Regions from separate parts of the Solibacillus sp. iso_87 genome, predicted to be linked through region 3. Evidence: a T-box and tRNA genes for the amino acid it is inferred to sense, from the RefSeq annotation. Region 3 holds a T-box; the other regions hold tRNA genes.
What was found. The T-box of region 3 lies ahead of AC0VXV_RS13130 (valine--tRNA ligase). A T-box ahead of a tRNA ligase gene usually reads a tRNA of that ligase, here a tRNA-Val.
Positions count from the first base shown of each region.

Region 1: it has a tRNA-Val gene. The T-box ahead of AC0VXV_RS13130 (valine--tRNA ligase) is inferred to sense a tRNA for this amino acid. The anticodon was not compared.
Region 2: it has a tRNA-Val gene. The T-box ahead of AC0VXV_RS13130 (valine--tRNA ligase) is inferred to sense a tRNA for this amino acid. The anticodon was not compared.

Region 1 covers NZ_CM149656.1:2,924,012-2,934,119, forward strand. Annotated here, with positions in the region: gene AC0VXV_RS14850 (TraR/DksA C4-type zinc finger protein) at 1-100, opposite strand, end outside; gene AC0VXV_RS14855 (MerR family transcriptional regulator) at 165-923, opposite strand; gene AC0VXV_RS14860 (NUDIX hydrolase) at 1,029-1,655, opposite strand; tRNA gene AC0VXV_RS14865 (tRNA-Glu) at 1,731-1,802, opposite strand; tRNA gene AC0VXV_RS14870 (tRNA-Ser) at 1,805-1,895, opposite strand; tRNA gene AC0VXV_RS14875 (tRNA-Asn) at 1,909-1,984, opposite strand; tRNA gene AC0VXV_RS14880 (tRNA-Ile) at 1,996-2,072, opposite strand; tRNA gene AC0VXV_RS14885 (tRNA-Gly) at 2,084-2,157, opposite strand; tRNA gene AC0VXV_RS14890 (tRNA-Phe) at 2,161-2,236, opposite strand; tRNA gene AC0VXV_RS14895 (tRNA-Asp) at 2,242-2,317, opposite strand; tRNA gene AC0VXV_RS14900 (tRNA-Met) at 2,321-2,395, opposite strand; tRNA gene AC0VXV_RS14905 (tRNA-Ser) at 2,441-2,533, opposite strand; tRNA gene AC0VXV_RS14910 (tRNA-Ile) at 2,554-2,630, opposite strand; tRNA gene AC0VXV_RS14915 (tRNA-Met) at 2,638-2,711, opposite strand; tRNA gene AC0VXV_RS14920 (tRNA-Ala) at 2,740-2,815, opposite strand; tRNA gene AC0VXV_RS14925 (tRNA-Pro) at 2,824-2,900, opposite strand; tRNA gene AC0VXV_RS14930 (tRNA-Arg) at 2,909-2,985, opposite strand; tRNA gene AC0VXV_RS14935 (tRNA-Leu) at 3,005-3,093, opposite strand; tRNA gene AC0VXV_RS14940 (tRNA-Gly) at 3,098-3,172, opposite strand; tRNA gene AC0VXV_RS14945 (tRNA-Leu) at 3,221-3,305, opposite strand; tRNA gene AC0VXV_RS14950 (tRNA-Lys) at 3,322-3,397, opposite strand; tRNA gene AC0VXV_RS14955 (tRNA-Thr) at 3,404-3,479, opposite strand; tRNA gene AC0VXV_RS14960 (tRNA-Val) at 3,488-3,563, opposite strand; tRNA gene AC0VXV_RS14965 (tRNA-Glu) at 4,637-4,708, opposite strand; tRNA gene AC0VXV_RS14970 (tRNA-Ser) at 4,711-4,801, opposite strand; tRNA gene AC0VXV_RS14975 (tRNA-Asn) at 4,815-4,890, opposite strand; tRNA gene AC0VXV_RS14980 (tRNA-Ile) at 4,902-4,978, opposite strand; tRNA gene AC0VXV_RS14985 (tRNA-Gly) at 4,990-5,063, opposite strand; tRNA gene AC0VXV_RS14990 (tRNA-Phe) at 5,067-5,142, opposite strand; tRNA gene AC0VXV_RS14995 (tRNA-Asp) at 5,148-5,223, opposite strand; tRNA gene AC0VXV_RS15000 (tRNA-Met) at 5,227-5,301, opposite strand; tRNA gene AC0VXV_RS15005 (tRNA-Ser) at 5,347-5,439, opposite strand; tRNA gene AC0VXV_RS15010 (tRNA-Ile) at 5,460-5,536, opposite strand; tRNA gene AC0VXV_RS15015 (tRNA-Met) at 5,544-5,617, opposite strand; tRNA gene AC0VXV_RS15020 (tRNA-Ala) at 5,646-5,721, opposite strand; tRNA gene AC0VXV_RS15025 (tRNA-Pro) at 5,730-5,806, opposite strand; tRNA gene AC0VXV_RS15030 (tRNA-Arg) at 5,815-5,891, opposite strand; tRNA gene AC0VXV_RS15035 (tRNA-Leu) at 5,911-5,999, opposite strand; tRNA gene AC0VXV_RS15040 (tRNA-Gly) at 6,004-6,078, opposite strand; tRNA gene AC0VXV_RS15045 (tRNA-Leu) at 6,127-6,211, opposite strand; tRNA gene AC0VXV_RS15050 (tRNA-Lys) at 6,228-6,303, opposite strand; tRNA gene AC0VXV_RS15055 (tRNA-Thr) at 6,308-6,383, opposite strand; tRNA gene AC0VXV_RS15060 (tRNA-Val) at 6,392-6,467, opposite strand; rRNA gene rrf (5S ribosomal RNA) at 6,476-6,591, opposite strand; rRNA gene AC0VXV_RS15070 (23S ribosomal RNA) at 6,679-9,607, opposite strand; rRNA gene AC0VXV_RS15075 (16S ribosomal RNA) at 9,839-10,108, opposite strand, start outside.
Region 2 covers NZ_CM149656.1:3,344,772-3,354,879, forward strand. Annotated here, with positions in the region: gene AC0VXV_RS17085 (VOC family protein) at 1-176, shown strand, start outside; gene AC0VXV_RS17090 (sporulation protein) at 285-1,052, shown strand; gene trmL (tRNA (uridine(34)/cytosine(34)/5-carboxymethylaminomethyluridine(34)-2'-O)-methyltransferase TrmL) at 1,090-1,563, opposite strand; gene queG (tRNA epoxyqueuosine(34) reductase QueG) at 1,580-2,713, opposite strand; gene AC0VXV_RS17105 (B3/B4 domain-containing protein) at 2,814-3,503, shown strand; gene AC0VXV_RS17110 (DIP1984 family protein) at 3,517-4,026, shown strand; gene AC0VXV_RS17115 (S66 peptidase family protein) at 4,259-5,170, opposite strand; gene AC0VXV_RS17120 (DMT family transporter) at 5,299-6,177, shown strand; gene nagB (glucosamine-6-phosphate deaminase) at 6,215-6,946, opposite strand; tRNA gene AC0VXV_RS17130 (tRNA-Leu) at 7,355-7,435, opposite strand; tRNA gene AC0VXV_RS17135 (tRNA-Cys) at 7,480-7,553, opposite strand; tRNA gene AC0VXV_RS17140 (tRNA-Gly) at 7,558-7,632, opposite strand; tRNA gene AC0VXV_RS17145 (tRNA-Gln) at 7,644-7,718, opposite strand; tRNA gene AC0VXV_RS17150 (tRNA-His) at 7,741-7,816, opposite strand; tRNA gene AC0VXV_RS17155 (tRNA-His) at 7,856-7,931, opposite strand; tRNA gene AC0VXV_RS17160 (tRNA-Trp) at 7,964-8,037, opposite strand; tRNA gene AC0VXV_RS17165 (tRNA-Tyr) at 8,048-8,131, opposite strand; tRNA gene AC0VXV_RS17170 (tRNA-Thr) at 8,138-8,213, opposite strand; tRNA gene AC0VXV_RS17175 (tRNA-Phe) at 8,221-8,296, opposite strand; tRNA gene AC0VXV_RS17180 (tRNA-Asp) at 8,318-8,393, opposite strand; tRNA gene AC0VXV_RS17185 (tRNA-Met) at 8,397-8,471, opposite strand; tRNA gene AC0VXV_RS17190 (tRNA-Val) at 8,490-8,565, opposite strand; tRNA gene AC0VXV_RS17195 (tRNA-Glu) at 8,594-8,668, opposite strand; tRNA gene AC0VXV_RS17200 (tRNA-Ser) at 8,681-8,772, opposite strand; tRNA gene AC0VXV_RS17205 (tRNA-Asn) at 8,782-8,857, opposite strand; rRNA gene rrf (5S ribosomal RNA) at 8,872-8,987, opposite strand; rRNA gene AC0VXV_RS17215 (23S ribosomal RNA) at 9,109-10,108, opposite strand, start outside.
Region 3 covers NZ_CM149656.1:2,571,719-2,581,826, forward strand. Annotated here, with positions in the region: gene radC (RadC family protein) at 308-1,009, opposite strand; gene AC0VXV_RS13110 (Maf family protein) at 1,021-1,614, opposite strand; gene AC0VXV_RS13115 (translation initiation factor 2) at 1,721-2,317, opposite strand; gene AC0VXV_RS13120 (bifunctional folylpolyglutamate synthase/dihydrofolate synthase) at 2,525-3,772, opposite strand; gene AC0VXV_RS13125 (bifunctional folylpolyglutamate synthase/dihydrofolate synthase) at 3,769-5,040, opposite strand; gene AC0VXV_RS13130 (valine--tRNA ligase) at 5,135-7,777, opposite strand; T-box leader at 7,834-8,140, opposite strand; gene AC0VXV_RS13135 (hypothetical protein) at 8,258-8,449, shown strand; gene AC0VXV_RS13140 (alanine racemase) at 8,502-9,089, opposite strand; gene hemL (glutamate-1-semialdehyde 2,1-aminomutase) at 9,141-10,108, opposite strand, start outside.

The DNA.
Region 1 (10,108 bases), 350 kb from region 3:
CTGTATCCTCTAAAGGAGGTTCTTCATTAACATGCTCCTGCAATGTTGCAAGCTCCTCTTCCAAAATGCTGCGCAATTGTTGTAATTGATTGATATCCATATAAAATCCCCCTTTTTTCCATTAATAAAATATTACCTATATGAGGATTTCTAAACATCTTTTCTTATTTGTTCGCTGCATAAACAGCGATTACATCATGTAAAAATTGTGAAGCACCGTCACCGACACGCTCATCATAGTAGGCAGTAAACCGTTCATCGCTTATATACATTTGCGCTAGGCCTATATGTGCTTCTGGGGTATACTTTGCCCAAGAGAAGCTTAGCCAGCGTTTATGAAGCTCCGCTGCTTCCATTGCAACGTCTGACGTTACATCCCCGGACGCCATCGCTTCTTTTAATCGTTGAAACAGTTGGTGTTCCAATTGCTGCATTGCATTATATTGCTCTTCAGTCATATCCCTGAATTTCTTATTGCTCGCTTCCACTTGAGCTTCACCGTATTTATCACGTATTTCCTGGCCGTAGCTCTTTTCGTTTTCTTCAATTAAATTATTTCTAAACACGTCAAACTTTTGTTCATTTGTCATTTTAAGTTCCCCTTCCATCGTTTGGATTGTTTGTTCTATTGTTATTAGTAAGTCGTCGATATATCTTCTTTTCTTTTGTAATAGCTCGGATTGTTTTTTTAGTGCTTCTTTTACTTCATAATCTGGATGATCGAGCAACTTTTTTATTTCTTCTAACTTAAAATCAAGCTCCCGGTAAAATAGTATTTGCTGTAACCGGTCAATATCCTCTTGGCTATATTGCCGGTAGCCATTTTCCGCAACTGCAGAAGGCCTCAGCAAACTGATTTCATCATAATAACGTAGTGTGCGTGCACTCACACCCGATAGCTTGACTAGTTCATTAATCAGCACATGATCACCTCCTATTTAGTACTATAAAGGTTGACGTAACGTGAAGGTCAATAGTTAATTATTTTTTCTTAATTATTTTATAAAAAAAGAAGCTAACCTAAGTTTTCAGGTTGCTTCAAGTAACATCTTTTTCAATCTTGGGATAAACTCGACCAAATAGCTTTCTGGTAGTGCAGACATGTGTTCTAGTCCGATCTGCTTCACTTCATCATGACGAATATCATTTTCGTATTTATAACCGGATACTTCGATTTTCTTTATTTTTTGTTTCGCAAGCAATATAAATTGTTTTAAGTTAGCAGAGTATATACCATCCAGTTCTTCTCGTTGAAGAGTAAACTGCTCAATTCCTCCTGTTAATTCATAAACAAATACATTTGCAAACTCATAATCCTTTATTATTTCATTGTCTATACTGTATGGGATGACTCCAAGTGACGTTAATTGCGAAAACATTACGTTAAGCCCTACTTCTTCCTCTAATTCGCGTACACCATCTTCAATCGTCTCCGTTGCCAGTATATGACCAGCTGCCGTAATATCAAATTGATTTGGGTAATCCTTTTTATTTTTGCTTCTCAGCTGTAAATAAATACGCCATTCAGAATCTGTTTTTTCAATAATCCAGCAATGAAACACTTCATGCCAATAACCTTTTGCATGGACGAGATCACGATGTTCAATGCCCGTTTCCTTATAATATTGATCAAATACTTTTAAACGTTCATTCACAAAATCCGCTCCTTTTATACAAAAAAACGCTAAGTACATGTTAACAGTACTTAGCGTTTTCCGTTTTTCTATGTATGACCCGTACGGGATTCGAACCCGTGTTACCGCCGTGAAAGGGCGGTGTCTTAACCACTTGACCAACGGGCCGATGGCGGAGACAGAGGGATTTGAACCCTCGCGCCGCTTACGCGACCTACACCCTTAGCAGGGGCGCCTCTTCAGCCTCTTGAGTATGTCCCCAAAAATAGAAAAATGGCTCCGAAGGCAGGACTCGAACCTGCGACCTGCCGGTTAACAGCCGGATGCTCTACCAACTGAGCTACTTCGGAATAGTTGTATATGGTGGGCCTAAATGGACTCGAACCATCGACCTCACGCTTATCAGGCGTGCGCTCTAACCAGCTGAGCTATAGGCCCTATTTAAAAACTGGAGCGGGTGATCGGAATCGAACCGACAACATCAGCTTGGAAGGCTGAGGTTTTACCACTAAACTACACCCGCATATGGTGGGTTTGGACGGAATCGAACCGCCGACACTTAGAGCTTCAATCTAATGCTCTACCAACTGAGCTACAAACCCACAAATGGCGGTCCCGACCGGGATCGAACCGGCGATCTCCTGCGTGACAGGCAGGCATGTTAACCGCTACACCACGGGACCATTTGGTTGCGGGGGCAGGACTTGAACCTGCGACCTTCGGGTTATGAGCCCGACGAGCTACCACTGCTCCACCCCGCGATAATATGATGTTTGAACCTGTTTTAAGTACACAGTTTGTAAAAATGGAGGAGGTAGAGGGATTCGAACCCCCGCGCGGTGTTACCCGCCTGTCGGTTTTCAAGACCGATCCCTTCAGCCAGACTTGGGTATACCTCCGTTATGATTAGTACGTTAACTGGTGGACCTTACAGGACTCGAACCTGTGACCGGACGGTTATGAGCCGTCTGCTCTAACCAACTGAGCTAAAGGTCCTTTAAGATGGCGGCAGAGGGAGTCGAACCCACGACCTTTCGGGTATGAACCGAGTGCTCTAGCCAACTGAGCTACACCGCCAGGATCTTTATTTTGGTTACAAAAATTATGGTGGAGCCTAGCGGGATCGAACCGCTGACCTCCTGCGTGCAAGGCAGGCGCTCTCCCAGCTGAGCTAAGGCCCCATAAATGATGGTCGGAATGACAGGATTCGAACCTACGACCCCTTGGTCCCAAACCAAGTGCTCTACCAAGCTGAGCTACATTCCGAAATAATATGGCGCGCCCGGCAGGAGTCGAACCCACAACCTTCTGATCCGTAGTCAGACGCTCTATCCAATTGAGCTACGGGCGCATATTGTTTATTTAAAAGATGGTGCCGAGGGCCGGAATCGAACCGGCACGGTGATCACTCACCGCAGGATTTTAAGTCCTGTGCGTCTGCCAGTTCCGCCACCCCGGCATTTTGGAGCGGAAGACGAGGTTCGAACTCGCGACCCCCACCTTGGCAAGGTGGTGTTCTACCACTGAACTACTTCCGCAAAATGCTTAAGATATTTTTTACTCTGACAGTAATATGAAAATTAAAATGGTGCGGGTGAAGGGAGTCGAACCCCCACGCCTTGCGGCGCTAGATCCTAAGTCTAGTGCGTCTGCCAATTCCGCCACACCCGCTAAGCAGTATATAAACTGGTGAGCCATGAAGGACTCGAACCTTCGACCCTCTGATTAAAAGTCAGATGCTCTACCAACTGAGCTAATGGCTCTCTAAATGGTGCCGGCGAAAGGAGTCGAACCCTCGACCTACTGATTACAAGTCAGTTGCTCTACCAACTGAGCTACACCGGCATTTAAAATGGTGGAGGATGACGGGCTCGAACCGCCGACCCCCTGCTTGTAAGGCAGGTGCTCTCCCAGCTGAGCTAATCCTCCAATGGGTATTTACTGATTACTCTTTCGTAACCGCATGTCCTATCTCTTAAGGACAAGATTTATATTATCATTACTTTTTTTATAATGCAATACCTTTTTTGAAATTATTTTTAAAAAATATATTAATTCCTATTTTTTTCATTTACCAATCGAGGTTATTCATGAAAACGTTTACTTAGTATAACGAAATTCTAATATGTTTGACAGACTTTATCAAGACTTGTTTTTAATATTTATAAATCATTCTGATATAATTATTAATATTACTTCTAAATATCAAGTGTTTTAGAATATACGACTACTTATTTATACATTTTATAGATTAAAGCTGTCAAGAAAATGTTCGTACATTTATCATTATTTTTTAAAGCATTGATAGAATTCACCTTTTTATTATTTCTACCTATTGGTTTCTCATTACACTCTTTATCTTTATATTATTTCCATTATCTTCAATGTATTTTATTATTCTATAATAATAATTCCCATGTTTAAATGCGCTTAGAATTGCGCTATTCCATTCGATGATGTTGTTGCATACCGCAATTTTATTTGGATTACACGATTCGAGCGTTAAATCCTTGTTATTACCTATTAAATTGCTTATTACGAGCTTTTTGGTGAACCGGGGATTTTTATACCCCTATTTAGATTAATGATGGGAAATCGGTATTTAAACAGCCCTCTAATATAGCGTCAACTAAACTTGCCTGTTCACAATCGACCTTGATTAAATAACCGCAAAATTTCTGCTTCTTTTCCGCTCTTTCCTAATATCTTGTTCTTCCTTAATTCATGAAACTTCCAATATAGTGATCGAGGAAGTATGCCTTTCCAGCCAGTAGTAATAAAATAATATGAGTTTAAAATAGATTCCGATTTTGGGTTAATTGAAGCAATTATATTTCAACAAGATTTTTTTATCTTTATTATAAGACAGCATAATATTTTGTAAGAAATTATTCAGCCCATAAATATAGCTGCATTGTTTATTATGTTAAGAGAGCTTTTAACGCAACAAAAAAACGCTAAGTACAGGTAACAGTACTTAGCGTTTTTCGTTTTTCTATGTATGACCCGTACGGGATTCGAACCCGTGTTACCGCCGTGAAAGGGCGGTGTCTTAACCACTTGACCAACGGGCCGATGGCGGAGACAGAGGGATTTGAACCCTCGCGCCGCTTACGCGACCTACACCCTTAGCAGGGGCGCCTCTTCAGCCTCTTGAGTATGTCCCCAAAAATAGAAAAATGGCTCCGAAGGCAGGACTCGAACCTGCGACCTGCCGGTTAACAGCCGGATGCTCTACCAACTGAGCTACTTCGGAATAGTTGTATATGGTGGGCCTAAATGGACTCGAACCATCGACCTCACGCTTATCAGGCGTGCGCTCTAACCAGCTGAGCTATAGGCCCTATTTAAAAACTGGAGCGGGTGATCGGAATCGAACCGACAACATCAGCTTGGAAGGCTGAGGTTTTACCACTAAACTACACCCGCATATGGTGGGTTTGGACGGAATCGAACCGCCGACACTTAGAGCTTCAATCTAATGCTCTACCAACTGAGCTACAAACCCACAAATGGCGGTCCCGACCGGGATCGAACCGGCGATCTCCTGCGTGACAGGCAGGCATGTTAACCGCTACACCACGGGACCATTTGGTTGCGGGGGCAGGACTTGAACCTGCGACCTTCGGGTTATGAGCCCGACGAGCTACCACTGCTCCACCCCGCGATAATATGATGTTTGAACCTGTTTTAAGTACACAGTTTGTAAAAATGGAGGAGGTAGAGGGATTCGAACCCCCGCGCGGTGTTACCCGCCTGTCGGTTTTCAAGACCGATCCCTTCAGCCAGACTTGGGTATACCTCCGTTATGATTAGTACGTTAACTGGTGGACCTTACAGGACTCGAACCTGTGACCGGACGGTTATGAGCCGTCTGCTCTAACCAACTGAGCTAAAGGTCCTTTAAGATGGCGGCAGAGGGAGTCGAACCCACGACCTTTCGGGTATGAACCGAGTGCTCTAGCCAACTGAGCTACACCGCCAGGATCTTTATTTTGGTTACAAAAATTATGGTGGAGCCTAGCGGGATCGAACCGCTGACCTCCTGCGTGCAAGGCAGGCGCTCTCCCAGCTGAGCTAAGGCCCCATAAATGATGGTCGGAATGACAGGATTCGAACCTACGACCCCTTGGTCCCAAACCAAGTGCTCTACCAAGCTGAGCTACATTCCGAAATAATATGGCGCGCCCGGCAGGAGTCGAACCCACAACCTTCTGATCCGTAGTCAGACGCTCTATCCAATTGAGCTACGGGCGCATATTGTTTATTTAAAAGATGGTGCCGAGGGCCGGAATCGAACCGGCACGGTGATCACTCACCGCAGGATTTTAAGTCCTGTGCGTCTGCCAGTTCCGCCACCCCGGCATTTTGGAGCGGAAGACGAGGTTCGAACTCGCGACCCCCACCTTGGCAAGGTGGTGTTCTACCACTGAACTACTTCCGCAAAATGCTTAAGATATTTTTTACTCTGACAGTAATATGAAAATTAAAATGGTGCGGGTGAAGGGAGTCGAACCCCCACGCCTTGCGGCGCTAGATCCTAAGTCTAGTGCGTCTGCCAATTCCGCCACACCCGCTAAGCAGTATATAAACTGGTGAGCCATGAAGGACTCGAACCTTCGACCCTCTGATTAAAAGTCAGATGCTCTACCAACTGAGCTAATGGCTCTACATGGTGCCGGCGAAAGGAGTCGAACCCTCGACCTACTGATTACAAGTCAGTTGCTCTACCAACTGAGCTACACCGGCATTTAAAATGGTGGAGGATGACGGGCTCGAACCGCCGACCCCCTGCTTGTAAGGCAGGTGCTCTCCCAGCTGAGCTAATCCTCCAAATTTTTGCGAAGCGACGTCCTACTCTCACAGGGGGAAGCCCCCAACTACCATCGGCGCTAAAGAGCTTAACTTCCGTGTTCGGTATGGGAACGGGTGTGACCTCTTTGCCATCATCACTTCACTATATTGGGCTTTAAATAAGCCTATGTAAAAGAATTTTCATTCTTTCAAAACTGGATAAACGTTTCATTGAATTGAGCAATAAAATGTGGTTAAGTCCTCGACCGATTAGTATTCGTCAGCTGCATGCGTCACCGCACTTCCACCTCGAACCTATCTACCTGATCGTCTTTCAGGGGTCTTACTTACTTGCGTAATGGGAAATCTCATCTTGAGGGGGGCTTCATGCTTAGATGCTTTCAGCACTTATCCCGTCCATACATAGCTACCCAGCGATGCCTTTGGCAAGACAACTGGTACACCAGCGGTATGTCCATCCCGGTCCTCTCGTACTAAGGACAGCTCCTCTCAAATTTCCTACGCCCACGACGGATAGGGACCGAACTGTCTCACGACGTTCTGAACCCAGCTCGCGTACCGCTTTAATGGGCGAACAGCCCAACCCTTGGGACCGACTACAGCCCCAGGATGCGATGAGCCGACATCGAGGTGCCAAACCTCCCCGTCGATGTGGACTCTTGGGGGAGATAAGCCTGTTATCCCCGGGGTAGCTTTTATCCGTTGAGCGATGGCCCTTCCATGCGGAACCACCGGATCACTAAGCCCGTCTTTCGACCCTGCTCGACTTGTAGGTCTCGCAGTCAAGCTCCCTTATGCCTTTACACTCTACGAATGATTTCCAACCATTCTGAGGGAACCTTTGGGCGCCTCCGTTACCTTTTAGGAGGCGACCGCCCCAGTCAAACTGTCCGCCTGACACTGTCTCCTACCCCGCTAAGGGGCATGGGTTAGAAGTTCAATACAACCAGGGTAGTATCCCACCGACGCCTCCTTCGAAGCTGGCGCTCCGAGATCTCTGGCTCCTACCTATCCTGTACAAGTTGTACCAAAATTCAATATCAGGCTACAGTAAAGCTCCACGGGGTCTTTCCGTCCTGTCGCGGGTAACCTGCATCTTCACAGGTACTATAATTTCACCGAGTCTCTCGTTGAGACAGTGCCCAGATCGTTACGCCTTTCGTGCGGGTCGGAACTTACCCGACAAGGAATTTCGCTACCTTAGGACCGTTATAGTTACGGCCGCCGTTTACTGGGGCTTCAATTCACAGCTTCGCTTGCGCTAACCGCTCCTCTTAACCTTCCAGCACCGGGCAGGCGTCAGCCCCTATACGTCACCTTACGGTTTTGCAGAGACCTGTGTTTTTGCTAAACAGTCGCCTGGGCCTATTCACTGCGGCTTCTCTAGGCTATGCACCCAAAGAAGCACCCCTTCTCCCGAAGTTACGGGGTCATTTTGCCGAGTTCCTTAACGAGAGTTCTCTCGCACACCTTAGGATTCTCTCCTCGACTACCTGTGTCGGTTTGCGGTACGGGCACCTCTCACCTCGATAGAGGCTTTTCTTGGCAGTGTGAAATCAGGAACTTCGCTCATACGAGCTCGTCATCACAGCTCAACGTTATAGTATGCGGATTTGCCTACATACACGCCTTACTGCTTGAACACGCGCAACCAACGGCGTGCTTACCCTATCCTACTGCGTCCCCCCATTTCTCAAACGGTGAGGAGGTGGTACAGGAATATCAACCTGTTGTCCATCGCCTACGCCTATCGGCCTCGGCTTAGGTCCCGACTAACCCTGAGCGGACGAGCCTTCCTCAGGAAACCTTAGTCATACGGTGCATGGGATTCTCACCCATGTTTCGCTACTCATACCGGCATTCTCACTTCTAACCGCTCCACCAGTCCTTCCGGTCTGACTTCAACGCTGTTAGAACGCTCTCCTACCACGCATACTCAAAGTATGCATCCACAGCTTCGGTGAATCGTTTAGCCCCGATACATTTTCGGCGCAGCGTCACTCGACCAGTGAGCTATTACGCACTCTTTAAATGATGGCTGCTTCTAAGCCAACATCCTGGTTGTCTAAGCAACGCCACATCCTTTTCCACTTAACGATTACTTGGGGACCTTAGCTGGTGGTCTGGGCTGTTTCCCTCTTGACTACGGATCTTATCACTCGCAGTCTGACTCCCGTGTATAAATATCCGGCATTCGGAGTTTGTCTGAATTCGGTAAAGCGAGATGCCCCCCTAGTCCAAACAGTGCTCTACCTCCGGTATTCTCAATCACGAGGCTAGCCCTAAAGCTATTTCGGAGAGAACCAGCTATCTCCAGGTTCGATTGGAATTTCTCCGCTACCCACACCTCATCCCCGCACTTTTCAACGTGCGTGGGTTCGGGCCTCCAGTGAGTGTTACCTCACCTTCACCCTGGACATGGGTAGATCACCTGGTTTCGGGTCTACGACCACGTACTAATTCGCCCTATTCAGACTCGCTTTCGCTGCGGCTCCGTCTTCTCAACTTAACCTCGCACGTAATCGTAACTCGCCGGTTCATTCTACAAAAGGCACGCTATCACCCATTAACGGGCTCTAACTACTTGTAGGCACACGGTTTCAGGATCTATTTCACTCCCCTTCCGGGGTGCTTTTCACCTTTCCCTCACGGTACTGGTTCACTATCGGTCACTAGGTAGTATTTAGCCTTGGGAGATGGTCCTCCCGGATTCCGACGGAATTTCACGTGTTCCGCCGTACTCAGGATCCACTCTGGAGGGAATGAACTTTTGACTACAGGGCTTTTACCTCGTTTCGCGGACCTTTCCAAGTCGCTTCGTCTAGTTCATTCTTTTGTAACTCCGTATAGAGTGTCCTACAACCCCAAAGAGCAAGCTCTTTGGTTTGGGCTCTTCCCGTTTCGCTCGCCGCTACTCAGGGAATCGAATTTTCTTTCTGTTCCTGCAGGTACTTAGATGTTTCAGTTCCCTGCGTCTGTCTTCAACACGCTATGAATTCACGTGAAGATACTATCCGATTAAAGATAGTGGGTTCCCCCATTCGGAAATCCCCGGATCAAAGCTTACTTACAGCTCCCCGAGGCATATCGGTGTTAGTGCCGTCCTTCATCGACTCCTAGTGCCAAGGCATCCACCGTGCGCCCTTATTAACTTAACCAAAAGTTAACACTTGGATATAATCCAAGATTTAAGTTTACACGTCAATTGCTTGACTTGTTTAAAAATCTATAAAATAGAAATTTGATTTATTGCTTTCAATGTCGTTTTATCCAGTTTTCAAAGAACAAAGGTTTTGAAGTGTTCCATTCATTTAAGAATGAACCTTCAAAACTGAACAGCAACCGTTAATGTTTCATTCCCCAAGGGAATGATTCCGAAAAATCCTTAGAAAGGAGGTGATCCAGCCGCACCTTCCGATACGGCTACCTTGTTACGACTTCACCCCAATCATCTATCCCACCTTCGGCGGCTGGCTCCAAAAGGTTACCTCACCGACTTCGGGTGTTACAAACTCTCGTGGTGTGACGGGCGGTGTGTACAAGGCCCGGGAACGTATTCACCGCGGCATGCTGATCCGCGATTACTAGCGATTCCGGCTTCATGTAGGCGAGTTGCAGCCTACAATCCGAACTGAGAACGGTTTTATCGGATTAGCTCC
Region 2 (10,108 bases), 770 kb from region 3:
CCTTTACGGTCGTATTAAAAGATGCGCAATATGCTGAAGAAGTAAAACAAAGCCTGACAACTAACGGCTTCATTGTTGAAAACTTTGCAGAAGCACCAGCACACGGTGGCACTCAGTTATTCTCTACTGTTGATCCAAACGGTTTACGCATCGTATTTACATTAGACGGTGAATAATTACCGGTAACCTAAAGCAAGAGCCCGAAAAATTTTTCGCGCTCTTTTTGAAACTTTCTTTTCTGTCCTACGTATACATAACTAATTACAAATAACGGAGGAATTCATTTGTCACTATTTAATAAAGTTTTAGCAAGTGTTGGTATAGGAGCTGCAAAAGTTGATACAAAATTGCACAAATCAACTTACACATTAAATGAAAATATTTCAGGTGTTGTAGAAATCATCGGGGGTAGCACGGAACAGCAAATTGATGCAATCTATCTAACACTTCATACAAACTTTATCCGCGAAATTGATGATAAAAAGATTAAAGATGAAGCGGTTTTGCACAAATACAAATTAAATGAGCCATTCACAATTCAGGCAGACGAAAAACGTCAAATCCCATTTTCGTTCGCCCTGCCCCCTGTTGTTCCGGTAACAACGGGCAACTCGCGTGTATGGATTCAAACGGGCTTAGACATTAAAAATGCTGTAGATCCTACAGATAAGGACTTTATCGAGATTCAGCCAACTCGTCTTGCGAATGGTGTGTTAACAGCTATTCAAAATATGGGCTTCCGGTTACGTAAAGTAGATAACGAACAAGCCCCTTCTTATTTGCGTCGTCAAACACCGATTGTACAGGAATTTGAGTTTACACCGACAAACAGCACGTATCGCCGGTATCTAGACGAACTTGAAGTTGTCTTTTTACATCAATCATCAAACTCAGTCGAAATTTTATTGCAGGTAGACCGACGTGCCCGCGGACTTGGAGGATTTTTATCCGAAGCATTCGAAATGGATGAAAGCTTCATCCGCCTTACATTATCCGAACACGACAATATCCAGGCAAAGCTTGAGCAAGTGATTAAAACGAAGATGAAATAATAACAAGGCAAGAAGCTTCAGTGCTTCTTGCCTTATTTTATTTTAACCCTGGATAGTTTTGTTGTCTTAGTACTTCGTAAATAACGATTGCCGCAGTGTTTGATAAATTCAGTGAGCGGATATGGTCACTTTGCGGGATGCGCAGACACATATCGGCACGCTCTTTTGCAAATTCCTTTGGCAAGCCTGTCGTTTCTCTTCCGAACATAAAGTATAGGTCACGTTCTGAATTGCTGAAATCATGTGTCGTAAATGGCTCATCACTATATGTCTCAATTAAATACACATCGCCATCTTTACTGTACTCGATAAAATCTTCTAAAGAATCATGGTAAACGACATTCACATGTTCCCAATAATCCAATCCAGCACGCTTCAGCATTTTGTCATCAGTTGAAAAGCCCAATGGACGGATTAAATGTAATGATGTATTTGTTCCAGCACAAGTGCGGGCAATGTTCCCTGTATTTGCTGGGATTTCTGGTTGATATAATACGATATGGTTTGGCACTTCTGATCCTTCTCTCTTAATGATTTAACATTGCCAGCCCTTTTTCAATCTCGGCCAGCACTTCATCATCCTGCTCTGTTTTTCGGGCAGCCAATAAAATTTCTTCTGCCCCATCTGTTCCGATTTTTCCGATTGCCCATGCTGCTGTTCCTCTTAATACAGGGCGTTCATCTTTTTGCAATACTTGAACTAAGTCAGGCATTGCCGCTTCTTCTTTAAAGTGGGCAAGCGCTAAAATGGCATTGCGCTGAATCGGCTTTTTACCGCGCCATGAGCCGGATACATGTCCAAACTTTGCTTTAAATTCCTTATTGGAAATTGATAAAAGCGGCTGAAGTAGCGGTTTTGCGATTTCAGGATCCGGCGTGAATTCATCATGAATCCAGTTTAGCTTTCCCTTATTCTTCGGGCACACTGTCTGGCATGTATCACAGCCGTACAAACGGTTTCCGATTTTGGCACGAAACTCATCCGGCAAAAAACCTTTCGTCTGAGTTAAAAAGGCAATGCAACGCTGTGAATTCAGCTGCCCTGGTGCGACGATCGCTCCTGTTGGACATACATCGATACATAATGTACAGTCACCGCATTCGTCTTCCATCGGTGTATCTGGAGCAAATGGGATATTCGTGATGATTTCACCTAAATAGACGTACGAACCAAATTCAGGTGTAATAATAGAGCAATTTTTGGCGCTCCAGCCGATACCTGCTCGTTCTGCAACCGCACGATCTACCAGTTCCCCGGTATCGACCATCGATTTCACCTTTACATTCGGCACACGCTCCTGCAGCCAGGCTTCAATGAGCTGCAAACGATCTCGAACTGCTGTATGATAATCAATCCCCCATGAAGCACGGCAAAAAATGCCGCGACGCTCCCCTTTCTTTCCTTGCGGGGCATCTTGCATGCGTGAAGGATACGCAATGGCAATCGCAATAATGCTTTCTGCTTCATTTAATAATTTTAAAGGCTCTGTACGCAGCTCTATATTTGCTTCTTCAAAGCCTGATTGGTATGCTAATTGTTGCTGACGACGGAGACGATTCTTCAATTCATGAAACGGAGCAGCGGTTGTAAATCCGATTTTATCAACACCAATGGATGCTGCATATTTCACTAAATCTTCTTGAAGTTGATGTACTTTCATTTCACATGCTCCTTTCAAATGATACAATAGATATAAATTTATTTCGCATTACATATTTTAGTATTTCTCCCATTAAAAACTATGTAAGAAGGTGTTCTACATGAATATTTCAATAAATGAAGCTCTTTTTTCTGTAAATGAACAATTAAAAATTGGCCTTATCCATTATAGCAAAATTATCGTTGAAGAATCTCCTCAAATGATTAAAGGACGTATACAACTTTATCAGGAAAATCTATATTTGGAATTACAGGAAACACCTGTGACAGAACGACCTGGCATTAAAGAGTGGCGACAGCTTTGGAAGGCTTTCGGCGGTGATCCGAACCGGTACCGTCACTCTGCGGAAAGTTTAATGCGACGTATCGCTAAACAGCAATATTTAGCACCGTTCCATTCGGCAGTTGATTTAAACAACTTCTTTTCACTGCAATACGAGATTCCTGTTGGCATATATGATTTAGATGTTATTGAAGGGGACGTGAAAATCGAAGTAGGCAATGCGGCGACAGGCTATGAAGGGATCAACGGACGCTTTAATTCATTGGAGAATATCATTCATTCAAAAGATGCGCTCGGCCCATTCGGCAGTCCCTTTGTTGATTCAAAAAGAACGGCAGTAACAGAAGCTACGACAAATGCTCTGCAAATCTTTTATTTACGCCCTTCTCTAAGTGAAGAGGAAGCAACTGAACTATTGAGCAGTGCAGGAAACATGTTTACGCAAATTAGCGGTGGCGAATATGAAGTACATATTCTATCAAAGGAAAATTCAAAAGTTCATTTTTAAGGAGTGGAATCATTTGAGTATTAACTTAGCTGAGGCAGTAAAACTGAAAAGTATCATTACGAAGAGAATCCAGGAAAGAACAATGCAAGTGCATTCATTAACACATGTCATTATCGAGAAAGGCGAACAGCCAAAAGCACCTGACTATACTCTTGATATGCTTGAAGCAGAGCTAAAAGAGCTTCGTTATGATTCACGTAAGCTTGATGCCCTAATCTACCGTGCTAACATCGACAATACTGTTGTATTTAAAGACGAGGAAATGCCTATTGTCGAAGCGATTGAACTGGCGAGCCAATTACGTGCAGAAGCACAATTTTGTAAAAACCTTGGTTCTGAAGAGAAAGAAGCTTTCTACCATAACTCCGGTGATGCAATGCTATACCGCGTAGCATTGTATGATCCAATGACATATCGAAACCGTGCAAACGAGCTTGAAAAAGAAGCACATCGCCTTTCCAACTTTATTAATGCCAAAAACTATCAAGTTGAAATCGAATTTGATGACAGCAATTATTTCTAAACCTAGGGCGGTGAGACTCCAAACTAGGTAATAACGAGCGATTATGCTTCGGCATTCCCAACAACTGGTTAAACCAATAACTCTTTACCGTTTACAATGTTACCTTTCACTCATAACCAACCATAGTAAAAGCTAACACAAACTTATAGAGTATTTTTGCTCGCTCGTTATTAAAAGACACCAGCTCACCTAAACGTGAAAAGGTGTCTTTGCTTATAATTACATATATTTACTACTCTACACCCGGTAAAATTCTTAAAAGCTTTTCATCTGCATCCAATATTACGTCCACACCTAATGGAATCGCAATATTAGGTTCACAGTGGCCAATTTTAAACCCAGCTAACACAGGTTTGTTAAACGGCTTCAAATACCCTTCTATTACCTTCAATACATCTTCATAGCTGTATGTATCATCCGGCATATTAAAATCTGCTATAACAAAGCCTGCTGCAAGCTCCAGCTTTCTTGAAAGACGCAACTGGTTCAGCATTAAATCAATTTGCTCAATTGTTTCCCCTATGTCTTCCAGAAGTAAAATTTTATTGCGTACATCAATTTCAAATTTCGTACCAAGCGTACTGACAATTCGGTTTAAATTTCCGCCTGTTAACTCGCCGCGTACAACTCCCGGTACAACTGTCGTAAGAGGTGTAATACTTTCCGTATACTGAATTTCAATCGGTTGGAACAGCTGTTGGAACATCTTTTTAGAAAGAGTATCCAGCTCCCCTTTCGGACTGGACATCATCGGTCCATGGAATGTCACTAAATTTGCAAACTCGTTTACTTGTGTATGTAAAGTCGTCACATCGGAAAAGCCCCAAATAATTTTCGGATTGTCCTCGATTAATGGGTAACTTATTTTATCGATTATTCTTGAGATTCCATAGCCGCCCGTCAATAAAAAGACTGCCTTCACTTCCGGATCGACAATCATCTGGTGGAAGTCTTTAATCCGCTCCTGATCGGAACCTGCCAAATAGCCTTCATAAGCCTGTACCGTATTTCCAAGCTTATATTTTAAACCTAGCTCTTCTAAAAACGCTAATTTATCACCTAATGATTCAATTTTAAGCGGACTGCTTAAATTAACTAATCCTACAGTATCGCCATGCTGTAATCTTGTTGGTCTAATTTTCATGTTCATGACCTCCTTTTACCTCTGTCGCTATTGTATCATAGCGTTTTATGTAAAGCGCATTGCAAATTTCATGAGGTTGTCCCTATAATAGATAAAATCATTTTTCCAATATAAGGAGATGTACAATAATGAAATTTCCACCACAGCTACTGCTCATTTTAGCTACTTTATTATGGGGCGGTAACTTTGTAATTGGACGAGCCGTTTCTGGGGATATTCCTCCGATTACACTTGCTTTTTTACGATGGACTGTCGCCTTTCTCGTATTTTTCCCTATCGCATTCCAACGTACGAAAAAAGAATGGCCTGCGCTGAGACAACATTGGGGTGCCGTCATTATTTTAGCACTTACAGGAGTGGCTGCATTCAATACGCTCGTTTATATCGGTTTGCATTATACAACATCTATCAATGCATCATTAATGAATTCATCAACACCGATTATTATATACATACTGAGCTTCATCTTTTTAAAAGAACGTTTAACAAAATTCCAGATGATCGGCACGCTGCTCTCTTTAGCCGGAGTGCTCTTTATTATATCCGGGGGTTCATTACAAAGCCTGCTTTCATTTTCATTCAACAAAGGGGACTTAATCGTATTAATTGCGGTAGTGTGCTGGAGTATTTATTCATTACTCATTAAAAAGTATGCTGGTAAACTGCCAGGGTACTCTACATTTTTAGTGACGATCGCAATCGGTGCCATTATGTTACTACCTTTTGCAGTATATGAACAACTTTCAACTTCACAAGCAATCGTATGGAACGCTTCGACAATTGGGGCGATTGTTTATGTAGGGATCATTGCTTCAATTGTTGCCTTTTTAAGCTGGAACACTGGCGTTGTTTCATTAGGTGCAAACAAAGCAGGAATCTACCTGAACTTCATTCCACTATTCGCTACAATCTTTGCCGTGCTGTTTTTAAATGAGCAACTCCTGCTTGATCAAGTAATCGGTGGGATCGCTGTTATTGCAGGGGTATTTATTTCAACGATGAAATAATATAAAAAGGAGTGCACATTGTATGCACTCCTTTATTTTATTTTACATCTGTATAAATAACGGTCACATTCGGATGGTTGTGCAGAGCGCTTGCAGGGAAGTCTTCTGTTACTATACCGCTGCGCAAACGATCAAAGGCCTCTTGTTTTGATGCACCCGAAATTAATAATACAATCTTTTTAGAACTCAAAATTGTCTTGATACCCATTGTAATGGCATGTGTCGGCACATCATCAATTGAATCAAAATAAACTTGGTTCACTTCACGTGTAGACTGTGCAAGCTCTACAATATTTGTACCTAATTCGAAGGGAGTTCCCGGTTCATTAAAACCGATATGTCCATTTACACCAATTCCTAAAAGTTGGATATCAATATTTCCTGCTGCCTTAATCAATGCATCATATTCAGCTGCGGCCTTTTCTAAATTCGATTTATTGCCTGCTGGTAAATTAATATTTTCCTGTTTTATATCGATATGATTAAACAGATGATGATCCATATAATAATGGTAGCTCGATTCATTTGCTGGGTTAATGCCGATATACTCATCCAGATTAAAAGATTTGGCCTGTGCAAAAGAGACTTCGCCAGCCTTGTATGCTGCTACCAGCTCTTTATAAAAGCCTTCCGGAGTACCTCCAGTAGCCATTCCAAATACCGTTTCACTATTCTTTTTTAATTGATCTATAAAAATTGAAGCGGCAATTTTACTCATCTCATCATAGTTCGCCGCTTCAATCCATTTAAAATTTGTTGCTACATTCATTTGTTTAATTCCCTACTTCCTCGCTATAATACATAATTTATATCACCTAAATAAGATACGTTTTTTAAAATTCATTTCTAACATAACCATGTTAATTTTATAGTAAATAATTTTAATACGCCAGAAAAAACGTGCAGGATTTCTGGAAAATATACTAATTTTCTTTGTATATAATATGATATTCTCCACCACTAATTTCCCAATATTCCGTAAGCAGACTTTATTTGGTTTATTATCATATAAAAGAATCGATAAATCTATTCTTTCCTAATTTCAATTATAAATAACACAGTTGGAGTCGGATTCTATAATCTATTCTATGTTCTTTAAAAAGATTAGGGGACTTTATATTTCAATTATATAAACAAAAAAAGACTTCACAGTATGAACTGTGAAGTCTTTTTCAGATACCGAGTGTGGGACTTGAACCCACACGCCTCGCGGCAACGGATTTTGAGTCCGTCGTGTCTGCCATTCCACCAACTCGGCAAAATAAGGTAAAAAAAAATCGGGTTTTCCGATTTAATAAAATATGGAGGCGGCAACCGGATTTGAACCGGTGATAAAGGTGTTGCAGACCTGTGCCTTACCACTTGGCTATGCCGCCATATTGGAGCGGAAGACGAGGTTCGAACTCGCGACCCCCACCTTGGCAAGGTGGTGTTCTACCACTGAACTACTTCCGCAAATTAAAAAATGGCTGGGGTACCTGGATTCGAACCAGGGCATGACGGAATCAAAATCCGTTGCCTTACCGCTTGGCTATACCCCAAAAATTTTAATTTTATATATAATGGGGCGACTGATGGGAATCGAACCCACGAATGCCTGAACCACAATCAGGTGCGTTAACCACTTCGCCACAACCGCCACTATATTATAATTTTAATACTTAAACCTAAATAAAAATGGGGCGACTGATGGGAATCGAACCCACGAATGCCTGAACCACAATCAGGTGCGTTAACCACTTCGCCACAACCGCCACTATATTATTTTAAGTACTTTTAAGTTATTTGGCAGGGGCAGTAGGAATCGAACCCACACTGACGGTTTTGGAGACCGTAGTTCTACCTTTAAACTATGCCCCTATCCAAAGGATGGTGGAGGGGGACGGATTCGAACCGCCGAACCCTAAGGAGCGGATTTACAGTCCGCCGCGTTTAGCCACTTCGCTACCCCTCCAGGTAATGGTGCCGGCGAAAGGAGTCGAACCCTCGACCTACTGATTACAAGTCAGTTGCTCTACCAACTGAGCTACACCGGCAAAAATATGGTGGGTTTGGACGGAATCGAACCGCCGACACTTAGAGCTTCAATCTAATGCTCTACCAACTGAGCTACAAACCCACAATTTAATGTTTTAAAAAATGGCGGTCCCGACCGGGATCGAACCGGCGATCTCCTGCGTGACAGGCAGGCATGTTAACCGCTACACCACGGGACCATTTGGTTGCGGGGGCAGGACTTGAACCTGCGACCTTCGGGTTATGAGCCCGACGAGCTACCACTGCTCCACCCCGCGATAATATTATTTGTTTAATGGTGGAGGATGACGGGCTCGAACCGCCGACCCCCTGCTTGTAAGGCAGGTGCTCTCCCAGCTGAGCTAATCCTCCAACGCTGGATACTACTTATGTATCTTTTTGGTGACCCGTACGGGATTCGAACCCGTGTTACCGCCGTGAAAGGGCGGTGTCTTAACCACTTGACCAACGGGCCTCTAAATTAGCCTGGCGGAGAGTAAGGGATTTGAACCCTTGATGCAGGGTTACCCGCATACACGATTTCCAATCGTGCTCCTTCGGCCACTCGGACAACTCTCCAAGATTTAATGGCTCCGAAGGCAGGACTCGAACCTGCGACCTGCCGGTTAACAGCCGGATGCTCTACCAACTGAGCTACTTCGGAATAATTCTGTAACAGCCTAGCGACGTCCTACTCTCACAGGGGGAAGCCCCCAACTACCATCGGCGCTAAAGAGCTTAACTTCCGTGTTCGGTATGGGAACGGGTGTGACCTCTTTGCCATCATCACTAGACTATTTATTCGAAAGACACTATTTATTATACCATACTTTTCTTATTTGTCAAGTATTTTTGTAATAAATTTTCATTCTTTCAAAACTGGATAAACGTTTCATTGAATTGGTGCAATAAAATGTGGTTAAGTCCTCGACCGATTAGTATTCGTCAGCTGCATGCGTCACCGCACTTCCACCTCGAACCTATCTACCTGATCGTCTTTCAGGGGTCTTACTTACTTGCGTAATGGGAAATCTCATCTTGAGGGGGGCTTCATGCTTAGATGCTTTCAGCACTTATCCCGTCCATACATAGCTACCCAGCGATGCCTTTGGCAAGACAACTGGTACACCAGCGGTATGTCCATCCCGGTCCTCTCGTACTAAGGACAGCTCCTCTCAAATTTCCTACGCCCACGACGGATAGGGACCGAACTGTCTCACGACGTTCTGAACCCAGCTCGCGTACCGCTTTAATGGGCGAACAGCCCAACCCTTGGGACCGACTACAGCCCCAGGATGCGATGAGCCGACATCGAGGTGCCAAACCTCCCCGTCGATGTGGACTCTTGGGGGAGATAAGCCTGTTATCCCCGGGGTAGCTTTTATCCGTTGAGCGATGGCCCTTCCATGCGGAACCACCGGATCACTAAGCCCGTCTTTCGACCCTGCTCGACTTGTAGGTCTCGCAGTCAAGCTCCCTTATGCCTTTACACTCTACGAATGATTTCCAACCATTCTGAGGGAACCTTTGGGCGCCTCCGTTACCTTTTAGGAGGCGACCGCCCCAGTCAAACTGTCCGCCTGACACTGTCTCCTACCCCGCTAAGGGGCATGGGTTAGAAGTTCAATACAACCAGGGTAGTATCCCACCGACGCCTCCTTCGAAGCTGGCGCTCCGAGATCTCTGGCTCCTACCTATCCTGTACAAGTTGTACCAAAATTCAATATCAGGCTACAGTAAAGCTCCACGGGGTCTTTCCGTCCTGTCGCGGGTAACCTGCATCTTCACAGGTACTATAATTTCACCGAGTCTCTCGTTGAGACAGTGCCCAGATCGTTACGCCTTTCGTGCGGGTCGGAACTTACCCGACAAGGAATTTCGCTACCTTAGGACCGTTATAGTTACGGCCGCCGTT
Region 3 (10,108 bases):
AAAATTATAGTGTTACAAGCACCGAATCGCGACTTTTGTCGAATGTTTTTTTCTACAACACTACTTTACTATTGTATTTCTATTTCCGTTACGAGACAAATAAAATTAATATGTAAGATTTAACAAAATCGCCACATGCATATGACGAATATAACAAATAAAAGTTGCGATTGCGAAAATTGTCGACGAATTTTTAAATCCGTAATAATTGTTATCGCAATGTAATAATTCCTAATTATAAAATAACTGCAAAATAAAAATAAAAAGACAAACGCTTTAATACGTTTGTCCAGTTATCTAGAATTTCTTAGAAATATCCCTTTTCCTTCATACTTATAAACTGATGATCACCAATAATGACGTGGTCGAGCAAATCGACTCCGACTATTTTGCCGGCTTCATAAAGTCTTGTTGTGACATCGATATCTTCGGGACTAGGTGTCGGGATGCCGCTTGGATGGTTGTGGGAGCAAATGATAGAAGCAGCGGAACGTTTTACAGCTTCGCGGAAGATTTCCCGTGGATGGACGATGCTGGCATTTAAGCTCCCAACAAAGATGGTTTGTTTGTGGAGTACCTGATTTTTTACGTTGAGGAAAAGACAGACAAAATGCTCCTGCTGTAATGATGTCATATCCTGCATTAGGAAGGTCGCTGCATCTTCCGGCGAACGGATTGTAAAGCGTTCTTCTAAATCTTTCGATGCCAGTCTTCTACCTAGTTCGATCGCGGCAAGCAGCAAAACTGCTTTTGCTTCCCCTATTCCTTTAATCTCGGTAATTTCTTCAAGTGTTGCATGCTTTAAGTTATGCAATTTTTCAAAGTTAATCAATACCCGATTGGCTACTGTCAAAACAGATTCTCTTTTTGTGCCGGTGCCGAGCAATATGGCAATGAGCTCCTGATTGGACAGGCTTCTTGCGCCTTGGCGGATGAGGCGTTCACGCGGGCGGTCTGCTTCATGTACGTCATGGATTTTCATATTCAATAACGGTTGTTGGACCGTCATTTACATCACTCCTAAAATGGTAGTTTTAGTAGTTGTAATGTAAGCATTTTTTGAACTAATGTAGCAATCGGTAAACCGACAACATTATTATAGTCTCCTTCAATACGGTCAACGAGCATGGCGCCACTCGTCTGTATTCCGTATCCGCCTGCTTTATCGAAGGGATCTCCTGTCTGAACATAGGCCTTGATCATTTGCGGAGAAACATCTTTAAATAGCACCGATGTTACTTCTACAAATGTATGCTCTGTTCCGTCCGCCAAAATAAGTGCTACTGCTGTCATCACTTCATGTCGATTTCCTGCAAGCTTCGTTAAATGCTCTACGGCTTCTTCCTCCGAAACAGGCTTGTGCAATATTTGGTCATTAAACACAACAATTGTATCCGCTCCGATAATACAATGATTCGGACATTTCTTAGCCACATCACGCGCTTTCAATAATGCCACTTCTGTCACATATTCATGAACCGTATCGCCAGTGACGCTTGTTTCGACAACATCGCTTGTCACAATTTCAAACGGGACATTCAGCATTTGGAGCAATTCCTTTCTCCTTGGTGAAGCAGAAGCTAATATGAGTTGTTCATTTGTAGTAAAATTCATTTCCAATCCTCCTACACACTATAGTAACTGAGAAATGGAAATTTGAACAACAGCCAACTCTATTTGCAAATTTGGGTAAAACACGATTTCATTATGTTTTCATCAATTAAAATGTTACTTTCAAGCAATCAAGACTCTCAAAATAATTTATAAACATATGCAGACGAACAACATTCGGATTCGTGGAAAGCTTTGAAACTTCTGTCATAAGCCCTGTCCAGTCTTCTGGTACCTGTTGTTTGTCAATTGGTTCAGTCTCCTCTTTCGAGAACAATTTCGAATCTTTCAATGTGACCGGCAGCTGTTGTTCTGCAGGATTAGGACAGCTGCTCGCAATCGTAATTTTTTTATAAAAACCGGTCGGTACAATCGTTAATGCGGTTTCCACTTTTTCTGTATCCAGTCGTGACCAGACAAAATACTGATCGTCCACTTTAACAACGGCTGCTTTATTTAACGTAGGGTAAGTCCCCAAAAATTGTGCTGCACTATCAAAATTTGAAAAAACACCATGCTGCAATGCAAAATACTGTTGTTGTACTTGCTCCTCCTCAGGTGTTTGAACAGTCGGGATTGTTTCTGCAGCTTCTTCGGTTGTCGTAGGTAGTTGCAGAATAAAAACAAATAGTATGACGCCAGCAAGCCCTGTAATACTTCCTATGAACATTGCTTGAAAAATGGCATTATTCCTTAAAGCTTTCATCGTTGCCACAGCTCCATCTCTTTTTCATACAACAATAGCAAAATAGCGATAAAAAAAGAGGAGACTGCTGTCGCCTCCCCCTAAAAAGTTTTCGCTATTATTCTTCTTTATTTGCAGCCCGCTTTTCTATTTTGGCAATTCATACTTTTCAAATTGCCTCAAACCGCACTATGCGCGCTTTATCCCGGATTTGTGGCCTGGTCGGCATCAGTGCATATTTCGTCGAATTTCACTCAGTAAATAGAGTGAACCGGTAACAATTCGAACTGTCCCACCTATTACCGGGCGCTGTAAAAATTCGTTTACATCTTCTATTATTTGTTTTTCCTTCGCCTGACTAAGTTCATAAAGAGTCATTGCCTGCATTGCCCGCTCATTATGAATATTGGCGAAATAAAAAGCATCACCGACTTCTTCCAATAACCGCAAAATTGTTTTGACATCCTTGTCCGCCAGTAAACCGATGACAAATTCTATTTGTTTGTTAGGAAAGTGTTCTTTTACCGTATCAACCAATGACTGAATACTTGCAGGATTATGTGCTCCGTCAAAATAAAGATTCGGCCGGATTTGTTCAAAGCGCCCGGCAAGTATTGCATTATTCACACCTGTGCGGATCTTTTGTACATCTAGCGGCAATTCGAAATACTTTAAAACTTCCAGAAGTGCAGTAATGGCCAATGCCATATTATGCCCTTGATGTTTTCCTGGTAGCTGACGCTTTAAATCTGAAATTTTGAGTTGCAGTAATGGATACTCATACGCTTCGGTTCCTTCATTTTTTGAAACGAAAAAGTCGGTGCCATACTTGAATAATGGCACATTTTTCTGAACGGCTTCCTTTTCGAAAACTTCGGTAACCTCTTCTGTCATTTCCCCAATTACCGCCGGACGGTTTTCTTTCAATATGCCGGCTTTATGATATGCGATACTTGTTAATGTATTGCCTAAAAAATTCGTATGTTCCAAAGCGATACTCGGCACAACCGAGACGATCGGTGTCACTACATTTGTACTGTCTTCTCTGCCGCCCATCCCTGCTTCAATTAACACTAAGTCCGGTTTTTGCTCGGCAAAAAATAAAAGCGCCACCGTCGTCAATAGTTCAAAGTCCGTCAGTTTCCCGCTAAGTCCTGCTTTCGCCAACTGCTGAAACATCCGGTCCATCTGCTCATTAGTGATTGATCGGCCATCAATTTGTATTTGATCATGAACATCTACAATACAAGGTGACATAAACTTCCCGACTGATAACCCGTATTCACGTGCCATTCCTTCAATAAATGCCAATGTTGAGCCTTTTCCGTTTGTTCCAGCTAAATGGACTACATTCAGCTGTTTTTCAGGCTGCCCAAGCAGACGAAGTGCGGATTCAATTGCGTCCAAACCCGGCTTGATCGCTCGTTCACTTTCCACTTGCCAACGCTCTTTGTATACCTCCAGTAATGGAATCATGCAATCCACCCTCTTTCTGCAAACAAACTGCGCACTTCAGCAATAAAATATAAAGAGCCGGTAATAACGAGCAGCTCATCTTCAGCCAATTGATTCATTTCTTTTTCAATTAGCTCCTGCCAGTTCGAATGCATAAACTTTTTTGTATGTGTGCTTTGCTCATATAATTGTTTCGCTGTCGCCGCGCGCGGCAAATCAATTTGTGTGAAGTGCATTTCAGATGCGACATCATCCATTAATTTTATACTTACACCATGGTCCTTATCCTGCAATGCAGCATACACAAACTTCACTTTTTGCTGTGGTGCAGTTTCCTTTAATGTATGAATGAGGGCAGTCGTCCCTTCCGAATTATGGGCACCGTCCAAAATAATATTATGGCGCACTTTTTCAAAACGCCCTTCCCACTTCGCATGCTGTAAGGCCAATTTTACTTTTTGCGCACTAAAGGATTCAAGATATAAATGTGCTGCAGTAATGGCAAGCGCGGCGTTGGCCATTTGATGTTCCCCTGCCATAGCAAGTTCAATTTTGTCGATGATGATACTCCCTCGGTAGTCAAAATAAGCACCTTTTTGATTCTCCACATAAAAGTGTTCGCCCAACGTAAAAATCGGAGCATGTAGCTGTGCTGCCGTTTGCTGAATTACCGCGAGGGCTTCCTCATTTTTTACTCCTACAACGACCGGCTTACCTTGCTTAATAATTCCTGCTTTTTCTGCGGCTATTTCGGCATATGTCTCACCGAGCATATCTGTATGCTCAAGCGAAATTGTTGTAATGATACATACTTCAGGCGTCACAACGTTTGTCGAGTCCAAACGCCCTCCAATACCGGTTTCAAGCAATGCGATATCCAATGACTGCTCCGAGAAGTATTTTAGGGCAAGCAATGTCATGAACTCAAAAAAGCTTGGGAATTTCCCGCCCAATTTATTTTCAATAACTTCCGCAATTTCATTTGCAATACGTAAAAAGTCCTCTTCGGAAATTTGTTGTTTATTGATTGTCACCCGTTCATTTGCACGCTCAAGATGCGGAGATATGAAAGCGCCGACCGTTAAGCCGTGCTCGATAAAAATCTCACGTGCCGCATTTAATGTTGAACCTTTTCCATTGGAACCGGCAAAATGGATGAATTTTGTTTTTTGTTCCGGGTTGCCAAGCGCATCCAGGATGATCTTTGCTGACTGTAATGGTTCACCTTTATATTGGCTTGCTTTTAATTTAAAAATAAAATCTGTGCATTGCTCCATCGTTTGAAACATTATGTTCTCTCTCCAATACGGCTAATATGTAATATGTTTTATTATAGCTGAATTAAAAGAAAGAGGCACCGTTATACGGTACCTCTCTTTGGCATTACATATTTTTCAGTTCTGCAATGCGTTTTTCAACTGTTGCGTATTTTGCTTCATAGTCCGCAAGTTTTTCGCGCTCTGTTGCTACTAATGCTTCCGGTGCTTTTGAAACGAATCGTTCATTCGATAGCTTTCCGGAAACTAATTTTACTTCTTTCGCCCATTTGTCGAGCTCTTTTTCAAGACGTGCTATTTCTTCTTCAATATTGATTAAGCCTGCAAGTGGCATGAAGATCTCTGCTCCTGAAACAACTGCTGACATCGCCTGTGCTGGTGCTTCAAGATTCGCTCCGATTGTTAAGCCATCCGGGTTACAGAATTTTTCAATATAGCCTTTGTTCACTTCAAGCACTGCCGATGTTTGTTGATCTTTTGCTGAAATCGTCATCGGTACTTTTTTGCTCATTGGTGTATTCACTTCTGCACGAATATTACGTACAGCACGGATAATATCCATCAACAGCTGCATATCGCCTGCTTCTGCAGTGAAGTTGAATGCCGGATTTACAGTCGGCCATGCAGCAACTGTAATTGAATCCCCTTCATGCGGCAAGTGCTGCCAAATTTCTTCTGTTACGAAAGGCATGAATGGGTGCAGTAAACGCATCGTGTTGTCTAAAACGTGAGCAAGTACTGAACGAGTCGTTAATTTAGCTGCTTCGTCTTCACCGTATAATGGCAATTTCGCCATTTCGATATACCATGAACAGAAGTCATCCCAAATAAAGTTGTAAAGTTCACGGCCTACTTCACCGAACTCGTATTTATCAGATAATGTTGTAACACGGTCAATCGTTTCATTCAAGCGTGATAGAATCCATTTATCCGCTGTTGAAAGGTTACCTGTTAAATCAATTTGCTCATATGTTAGGCCTTCCATGTTCATCAATGCAAAACGAGAAGCATTCCAGATTTTATTTACGAAGTTCCATGTAGATTCTACTTTTTCTGTAGAGTAACGTAAATCCTGACCTGGAGATGAACCTGTTGCAAGGAAGTAACGCAACGAATCCGCACCGTATTGGTCGATTACATCCATCGGGTCAACCCCGTTACCAAGTGATTTAGACATTTTGCGGCCTTCAGCATCACGAACTAAACCATGGATTAAAACGTCTTTAAATGGACGCTCGCCTGTGAATTCTTTCCCTTGGAAAATCATACGGCTTACCCAGAAGAAGATGATGTCATAGCCCGTTACTAAAGTATTTGTCGGGTAGTAGCGCTTGAACATTTCAGATTCTTCATTTGGCCAATCCATTGTAGAAAACGGCCATAACGCAGATGAGAACCATGTATCAAGAACATCTTCGTCCTGTGTCCAATTCTCAGCATCTTCAGGTGCTTCTTTTCCTACATAAAGCTCGCCTGTTTCTTTGTTGTACCATGCTGGAATTTGATGTCCCCACCATAATTGACGAGAAATACACCAGTCATGAATATTTTCCATCCAGCGGTTATACGTGTTTTCAAAACGATTTGGTACGAAGTTTACTTTTTCGTTTTCTTCAACCTGCATTTTTAATGCTTCTTCAGCAAGTGGAGCCATTTTTACGAACCACTGCTTAGAAAGATATGGTTCTACAACAGCATTCGTACGCTCTGAGTGACCAACTTGGTGGACATGTGGTTCGATTTCGATTAATACACCCGCTTCTTGTAAATCTGCAACGATTTGCTTACGGCATTCGAAACGATCCATACCTGCATAAATACCCGCTAAGTCATTCATTGTACCATCTTCGTTCATAACTAAAATGCGTTCTAGGTTATGACGGTTCCCTACTTCAAAGTCGTTCGGGTCATGTGCTGGTGTCATTTTTACAACACCTGTACCGAATTCCATATCTACATAGTCATCTGCAACGATTGGAATTTCACGACCTACGATAGGTAAAATAACTGTTTTCCCTACTAAGTGTGCATAGCGCTCGTCTTCCGGGTGTACAGCTACACCAGAGTCACCTAACATTGTCTCTGGGCGAGTTGTGGCAACACGTAATTTACCTGAACCATCAGCAAGCGGGTACTCCATATGGTAGAATGCGCCTTCTACTTCTTTGTGGATTACTTCGATGTCTGACAGTGCAGTTTTAGCAGCTGGGTCCCAGTTAATAATACGCTCACCACGGTAAATATAGCCTTTTTCGTATAGTTTAACGAATACTTCTTTTACAGCATCCGATAAACCTTCATCAAGTGTAAAACGCTCTTTAGAATAGTCTAAGCCTAAACCTAATTTCGACCATTGTGCACGGATGTGAGAAGCATATTCTTCTTTCCATTCCCATGTTTTTTCAAGGAACTTTTCACGGCCAAGGTCGTAGCGGGAAATACCTTCACCGCGCAATTTCTCTTCAACTTTCGCCTGTGTCGCAATACCCGCATGGTCCATACCTGGCAACCATAGTGCATCATATCCTTGCATGCGCTTCATACGAATTAAAATGTCTTGCAATGTTGTATCCCAAGCGTGGCCGAGGTGCAGCTTACCTGTTACGTTTGGCGGTGGGATAACGATAGAGTATGGTTCCTTATCGCTTGTTGGATCTGCTTCGAAAAATTTGCCTTTTAACCACCATTCATAGCGGCCGGCTTCAGTTTGCTGCGGATCATATTTTGTTGGCATTGTAATTTCCGTCATGATGAATTTCTCCTTTGTCACCTTATTATTAGACATAAAAAACTCCCTTCGTCTTAAAAAAGGACGAGGGAGTTAATTCGCGGTACCACCTTTATTTCCGATCGGGTTTAGTCAAGCATTCGCATTCCTTATCTGACATATGCTTTCTTTAGTGAAAGAAAAGCGCAAGCAGTCAATATGCAGCTTTGCAATGCCCAATCGGCACTTCATTCGATAACGGTGTTTAACCGGACCCTAGCTACTATCAGTTCACTAAGTCAGCTCCTAGGCTACCTTCTGCATGGTTGATGGAGAAACTTTTCAGCTACCGTTTCCTCTCTTGCCATCGATCTCATACGTACTCTTCCTATTCTTCGCTTCAATTATATAGTTGCACTTTATTTTAAGCTGTTTTTAATGAAATATCAAGCACGAATGAGGAATATACTTTAACACGTTATTTGCGCTCTTCACATATACTATGCAAAAGGAGTCTGGACATTGCGAAAAAACTACAATCCTTATTTATTGCCTCCATGGCTGCGAAAATTCCGTTTCTTTATGCGCCATTGTATTTTGCCGATTACGATTTTTCAGGCGATTCGAACGGTCTTTCTTCCGACAACGGGTGATATATTATTGCTGGCCATTCTAATTTTATTTACTTACTTATTGCTCACAGATTTCATTTAAAATTCACAACAAAAAAATGTTCCGTAAGCTTCAATTCTTACGGAACATTTATTTATTTTTTCAATTGTATTTGCACGCGACTATATGCATCTGCCAACTGTTCCAGGAAATCAAGCTCATGGGGAACGGTTTGGGCCATCTGCGTTGATTCTACCTCTTTTTCCGCTTGAAGTCGGGGTTGTACTTCTTCTACAGGTTGTTCAACAACGATTTCTTCAACTGGTGCCGGCTCCTCTACTTCAGCAATTGCTTGTACTTTCTTTTCCACATCACAATGGACTGCCCAACTACATGAGCAATAGCCATTATTCGGCTCCACTTTAATATCATTTATGCGAAGTGAAACAGCTTCAATGTCATCGTTCGGAAAATCTACTGAAAAAGGCAGGGCGTATTCGAAATAACCATGATCTTTTTCAATATCCATATGCTCGATATAGATACCTTCCTCAATTTCATCCTCGCGTGCTACATGATCAAATTGAATATTTCCTTTTACTACATAAATTCCTCTTACTACGACGGAATCTTCGCTAATCTCTTCATGCCATTTCGGTTCTACTACTATTTTAGAATTCTCTTGAACATTTCCTAATTGCTTTGGAAATGTAAATGTCTCTTTCATTTCCCACTGTTGCATAAAAAATCCCCTCCCTACGCTTACATTATGCATAGAAAGGGAATTTATGATTTATTTATGAGATTGTCTCGCTAATTTTTCAAAGACATTATGGAATGCCTGAACTGTTTTAGCGATATGTTCCTCTGTATGCGCCGTTGAAATAAATAGTCCTTCAAATTGTGATGGTGGCAGGAAAATTCCTTCTTCGGCCATTAGCTTGAAGTATTCTGCAAATAACTCTAAATCCGAACTTTTCGCAGATTCAAAATCGATTACATCTTCGTTTGTAAAGAAGAAACCGATCATCGACCCTGCACGATTCACTGTATGTGGAATATTGTATTTCGTCGCTGCCGCACGGAAACCTTCTTCCAACTGATCTCCTAGTTTGCGGAAGTACTCATATGAGTCTTTGTTCAGGCGGCTTAGTGTTTCATAGCCTGCTGTCATTGCAAGCGGATTACCTGATAATGTACCTGCTTGGTAAATCGGACCTGCCGGAGCGATTTTCTCCATAATTTCGCGCTTTCCGCCAAATGCACCAACCGGTAAACCTCCGCCGATTACCTTACCTAAACAAGTAAGATCAGGTTTAATTCCGTAATATTCCTGGGCACAGCCATAGTCTACACGGAAGCCTGTCATAACTTCATCGAAAATTAAAACCGTTCCATTCTCTTCTGTCAGTTTACGCAGCCCTTCAAGGAAACCTGGCTGTGGCGGCACAACACCCATATTGCCGGCAACCGGTTCTAAAATAACTGCAGCTAAATCAGCGCCGAATTTTTCGAATACTAATTTTGCTGATTCCAGATCATTATAAGCAACCGTTAATGTATTTTTGGCAATATCAGCCGGAACACCCGGTGAGTCAGGTAAACCAAGTGTCGCTACACCCGAACCTGCTTTAATCAGCAGTGAATCCCCATGACCGTGATATGAACCTTCAAATTTTAAAATTTTATCGCGTCCAGTAAATCCTCGCGCTAAGCGAAGTGCAGACATTGTTGCTTCTGTGCCTGATGATACAAAACGAA